2 regions of the Shewanella japonica genome follow, and region 2 is predicted to be linked to the other one. Evidence: predicted binding sites of a transcription regulator. Region 2 holds the regulator's gene; the other holds the start of a gene.
What was found. The regulator LexA, encoded in region 2, represses DNA repair genes until DNA is damaged. The targets are predictions, from matches to a motif close to TACTGTATNNNNATACAGTA.
Positions count from the first base shown of each region.

Region 1 (3,199 bases), 1.5 Mb from region 2:
GTTGCTGGCTTAATGATTACCATGATAGCTGCCCCAGCGGGCTTAATATGGTTAGTCATTGGTTTTGCACTATTCCGTTTTTTTGATATTTTGAAACCTTGGCCTATTCGTTGGCTAGATGCCAAAGTGCATGGCGGCTTTGGTATTATGATTGACGATGTTTTAGCAGGCTTTTTTGCATTAATCTGTCTGCAGCTTATCTATTATTTCGTATAAGTCATGATTGATAATCACTAAAAAGCCCACCAATTGGTGGGCTTTTTAGTGATTAGTGCGCACTTTACTATCTTAGCTATTGAAGTAGCTCTCGAGCGTTAGCAAGTGTGTTTTCTGTAATAACATCACCAGCTAATAACCTTGCTAATTCACTGATCCTTTGCTCTTTATCAAGGGGTTTCATTTGTGTTTCAGTGCCACCACTTTTACTAAACTTGTTCACCAGCATATGTTGGTGACCATTACCTGCTACTTGAGGTAAATGGGTCACACAGATAACTTGAGTAGATTCCCCTAAACTGCGCAGCATTCGTCCTACAACAGCCGCAGTTGGCCCAGAAATACCGACATCGACTTCATCAAATATGAGTGTCGGGGTGGCAACTTTTTTCGCAGTAATAACCTGAATACCTAAACCAATACGTGATAACTCACCACCAGAAGCGACTTTTGCAATCGGTTGAAGGGGTTGTCCTGGGTTAGTGGTCACTTGAAATTCAACTTGATCGCTACCAGTAACAGATTGAATGTCTGGGTTAAAATTGACTTCTATAGAAAATTTACCCTTAGGCATATTCAATTCATGAATCGAACGAGTGACAAGTTTATTAAGCTCTTTTGCATAGCGAAGTCGGCTTTGGCTGAGTTTTTGAGCGCTTTTAATATAAGCTTGTTTACTGTCGTCAACTTGCTGTTGAATCTCATCTAGTCGAGTTGCATCGTTATTTAGCTCTTTTAATTCTATGGCTAATGCTTGATGGTGTTCAGCTAAATGTTCTGTTTGAACATGATGCTTTCTCGCCAGTTGCATGGCCTTGGAAATTCGTTGTTCCAAAAATGCAAAATGTTCGGGATCTAGCTCTATTTTGCTTAAATAGTCTTGAACTTCACTGGTACTTTCTTGTACCTGAATTAAGGCTTCATTGAGCATGTTTGCAACACTTTGCAATGCTGGATCAAATGATTGTAATTGATCGGCAAAACCTATCACCCGATTTAATGAGGACTCAATATTGTGCTCATCATCTTCGCTAAGCAACTGAAGCGTTAATTGACAATTTTCAATTAAATCACTGCCGTTAGCCAAGCGTTTGTGTTCTTGCTCTATTTGCTCAAATTCACCAGGCTTTAAAGCAAATTCGTCCAGTTCTTCGACTTGGTATTGTAGAAGTTGTTTGCGGGCAATACGCTCTTGTTGGTTTAACTGTAATTGTTTTAATTCATTTTCAATGAGCTTACAGCGTTGATAGCTTTTACTCACATTGTCGATAAGGATACTGTGGTTGGCATAGCTATCGAGTAAGGTAAGTTGATGCTCACTTCTAAGCATGGCATGGTGAGCGTGCTGCCCATGAATTCCGACAAATAATTGTCCTAGTGCTTTAAGTTGAGTGAGTGGGACAGGGTTACCATTAATGTAGGCTCTAGAGCGACCGTCGGCGCTAATCGTTCGACGTAAAATACATTCTTCATCGACATCAAGATCATTATCTTCAAGCCAGCGTTTAGCATACGGCACATCTTCAAGCGAAAACCGTGCAGAAACTTCCGCTTTGTTTGCCCCAGGGCGAACGGTATTGGCATCGGCTCTATTGCCTAAGCATAGGCCTAGCGCATCGATAGCGATAGATTTACCGGCACCAGTTTCCCCCGTGATGCTGGTCATTCCGGCTTTAAAGTCAAGTTCAAGAAAACGTACAATCGCAAAATTATTAATGCTTAATTGGCAAAGCATAATCAATCCCTGTGTAAAGAAACACCAAACCACTGTATTTATAAACAGTCTACACTGTTTTTATATACAGTAAAGTGCTGGTTGCTAATTTTTTTGAGTTGTATTTATGCGGAAGTTTTTAGCAGCAAGAAGTTTAGTATTTAGCTGAGCTGTTCAAGTAATTGTTCAATCAGGGGAAGGCTAATAAAGGTGGCAAGGGTACTAATCAAGATGCATTTAGCGCTCGATAACCCATAGGTTTGATAACGCTGTGCGAGTAAGTAAACACTTGCTGCAGTTGGTAATGCAGCTAAGATGACCCCCATGATAAGTAACTCGTTATCGACATTAAAATAGCGTAGTAAACCATAAGCAATCAATGGCTGAATCACGAGTTTAAGTATATTTAATATGCCCATTTCGATTGCAAGATGGTGAGGTGGTGTTTCAGGCTCTGTACCTCCATGCATTGCTTTAGCGAGAACCATACCAATCGCAAACAGCGCACATGGGCTTGAGGTATTGCCAATTAACCTCATCATCATGCTGATGCTATCAGGAATTGGGATATACAAAGCTGATGCCATGACTCCTAAAGTGCAACCAATAACAATGGGATTACTAATTAACGCATTCAACATAATATGCACAGGGTGTCGTTTTTGCTTTTTATTGATGGCAAGTTCCATATTGACCATTGCAAAGGCAAACATAATGACAGATAACAAACTCGCAATAGCAGCAGCTGTGATTGCGTGATTGTTATCTGGATAAAGCATCATCATTAGTGGAATACCAATAAATGCGGTATTACCAAAGCTGGTATTTAACCCTCTGATAGCGGCTAGTGCCGGTTGTTTTTTATCTGCGATAGATGAAATGAGCACCGTAATGAAATAGGTCACAACCATTGCAATACCAAAGGCCGCAATAAAGCCCCATTGCATGATCTCATGTATATCGGTTTCGGCTAACGCAATGAATAAAATAGCGGGGAACGCCACGTAATAGACGTATTCGTTTAATGTAAAGTCGGTATCATGAGGAAGCACTTTTAGCTTTTGAACAATAAAGCCTAGCAACATGATGCCAAAGACAGCAATAAGGGGAGTTAAAATGTTGGCCATCATCTTCTCCTTATGTGTGTCTATTGGAAGTCAATGACATTGTTGATTTGACAGTCATTGGGTTGGCGAATAAGTTAATGATGCAAGTGCAACTCTGAGCGCACGAACGAGTGAGCTCAAAGTTTATCTATAGGCTGAATGC
Region 1 is NZ_CP020472.1:3,688,796-3,691,994, reverse strand. It holds gene SJ2017_RS15845 (phosphatidylglycerophosphatase A family protein) at 1-216, shown strand, start outside; gene recN (DNA repair protein RecN) at 293-1,951, opposite strand; gene SJ2017_RS15835 (AEC family transporter) at 2,092-3,057, opposite strand.
Region 1: the regulator LexA is predicted to act here: its motif matches at 2,004-2,023, upstream of recN (DNA repair protein RecN).

Region 2 (3,199 bases):
AACTCAGCACATTGACCTCGGTAGGTACCAACCTTATCAATCTTGGTCCAAGCTTCATTAATAAAACCTGGGTTAGCATCTTTTTTCACCGCAAATGCAGGAACCCACCAAGAGTGAATCACATCATCTGAAGTCATTAAAAAGCGTACTTTACGATTGATTGGCAGAACGAGGGGCTTATCGACTTCTAGTAGGTAAGTTTCAGTTTTCGTTTCTGTCCCAGTAATTTGATCGGCAGGGGTGGAAAGTAAACTGTAAAACTCGACGTCTTCATTAAAATAGCTGTAATGCCATTTCCATTGAGAGCCGGTTACTTTGATAGTTAACTCCGCATCACTTGGGTCTTCCATAGCAATGAGGGTTTTTGTGGCAGGAATTGCCATACCAATGAGGATAAGAAACGGCACGACAGTCCATGCTATTTCCACTTTGGTACTATCATGGAAATCAGCAGGTACTGCACCCTTTGATTTTCTATGATAAATCATGGAGTAAATCATGATTCCAAATACCACAACACCAATAGCACAACAGATATAAAGAATGATCATATGGAGGTCGTAAACCTTACCACTGATCTCTGTTACCCCTTGGGTCATGTTAAGCGGCATATCAGCCGCTGCAAGTGGCACTGCAAAAAACAGCACCATTAATCCATACAACAATCGCTTCACAAGACTACTCCTCTGCCAATTGCGATTTGCAATAACAACAAGGAAAAGTCACACAGTAATACTCTGCTCTATGCAAACTTTTCTATTCCCGAAAAAGTTTGATCACTTCAAAGTACACGGTGGCAGTGAGTATTAATACTCGATTATTCTATTGGGTTTTGGTGGCCACACTTGTACCTAATACTGAACTTTTCAATTCTTAAATTGACGCTTTTTATTCAAGGCTTTCTATACCGCATGGTACCAGCACAATCTTTACAGCGTTTTATCACTTATGTTCATTTTTACCACTAAGAGAGGTCAATAAATGTTACTCCCTTGTTAACTACATTACTTGGAGATTAAATATTGATCAAGATCACTTTATCATCTAATTTGCTGAAAAAAGGCGCAAAAAAAAGCCCGTCACCGAAATGAAGGGCTTTTTTAGCAAATAGACTTTAGTGAAATGCAGATAAATTCAATTGGGTTGCAGCCACAGGATTACTGGCGTTTAATTGGTCATCACGTAAGTGAGTATTTACATCTTCAATAATGACACCTTGCGCTAAGGCGCTTTTAGCGACTAATTGAATGCGACGATTATCACGAGCATCTAATGGGGTTGTCCATGTAATCACTGCGCTGGATGTACCACTTGTGAGTGCTTTTTCCATTGCCCAAAGTGTTTCGACTTCATCTTTAGTGTGAACCAGTAATACACGGTCCATTCTGACATTGGCGTTCGCTAGAATTTGTTTGTAACCAATGTGAGGCGGATTAATCAGTACAATCCATCGCCCTTGTTGACTTAATACGGCTAACTGGCCGCATAGCTGAGTTAATTCAGTTAACCCTTGGTTAGCTGTTTGTTTGGTTTCGATACCTTGCTTTACTGGCGCAGCTGCTGATGCCATGTCCATCCATAAACCTGGGTGACGTGGTGCATTACCTATTAATGTGTTCATAACCAACCTCCATTACGGATAACGCCAACAGCGAGCCCTTCAATCGTAAGGCTTTGGCATGTTAAATCGACTTTTATCGGCGAGTACTGCTCGTTTTCTGCATGCAGATAAACAACGTTGCCTTTCTTTTCAAAACGCTTCACGGTGACATCATCATCAACACGGGCAACAACGACTTGACCATTTTTAGCTTGCTGCATTTTGTGAACCGCTAATAAGTCGCCTTCAATAATGCCAATATCCTTCATACTGTCGCCACGAACACGTAGTAAGAAATTAGCATTGGGTTTAAACATTTCAGGATCAACTTGAAAGTATTGTTCAACATGTTCTAACGCCAAAATTGGTTCACCAGCCGCAACCTGACCAATCAGTGGTAAGCCTTCTTCGACTTCCTCTTCTTCTTGGACCATACGGATACCGCGAGAGGTACCTGGAATAATTTCAATGCAACCTTTTTTAGCGAGTGCTTTTAAATGTTCTTCTGCAGCATTAGCACTTTTAAAGCCTAATCTAGTGGCAATTTCTGCACGAGTTGGTGGCATACCTGTCTCGGCAATATTGCATTTAATTAATTCTAGAATTTCAGCTTGTCGTGGCGTTAAAGGTCTCATGTTGATTCCTGTTTTTTTATACAGTGACTGTCATTATATACAGTATCTTTGGTCGCGCAAGTATTAACCAACATTTTTTGATGATAAAGCAATAGATATGAATTTTTATCGAAGTTTTTAGTTATTTAAAGATAATTAAATCAGTGGTTTATTTTTTTTGTGGGGCGTCGGTAAATTAGTGTGTTTTATTATTGATGACTCAAGTGAATAAGCCAAAAAGTACTGGATACCGTCTATTTATACAGTACTGTACCTAAATGTTTTGCTACTTACTAAGTGATTGATACTTGATGTTAGAACCAACAAAACTTGCTACTTAAATGTTAACTAGATTTACCGAGGTTAGTGTAACTGAATGATATTCTGGTATCCTATGCGCAATAAATCGTTGTTGATAATGCGAAGACCCATGCTAAAACCAGATTCTATCATTGCTAAATCATTACGTTGGATTCAGAAATTAATGGTACACAGTGTTGTTGTGCCTGAAGATCCGTTCGCTGACCTTAACTTAGATCCTGACAAGCCAGTGGTCTATGTGATGAAAACGGAGTCGCTGAGTGATATTGCTGCCTTACATGAAATGACAGCTAAATATAACTTGCCAAGTCCGTATGAACGGTTAGATGTTGATGGTTTCAATACCCCTAGAATTGTGTGTGTGGAAGGGCGTAAACCCTTGTTTGGTAAGCGCCATAGTAGCGATAAATTTGTAGCAAACTTTACTAAGTTGCTCGAATTACACCAAAAGAACAAAGAACTCGACATCCAGCTTGTTCCTGTAAGCCTATATTGGGGTCGTATCCCTGGTAAAGAAGACGACACCATGACCGCTGCGGTTTTTGAGCGTGAAAACCCAACATGGTTACGTAAATGGTTAATGATTCTATTTTTAGGTCGCCATAACTTCATTCAATTTTCTAATGCCATGTCGCTGCGTTATATGGCTGATGAACACGGCACA
Region 2 is NZ_CP020472.1:230,505-233,703, forward strand. It holds gene coxB (cytochrome c oxidase subunit II) at 1-674, opposite strand, end outside; gene SJ2017_RS00990 (cell division inhibitor SulA) at 1,115-1,621, opposite strand; gene lexA (transcriptional repressor LexA) at 1,618-2,235, opposite strand; gene plsB (glycerol-3-phosphate 1-O-acyltransferase PlsB) at 2,645-3,199, shown strand, end outside.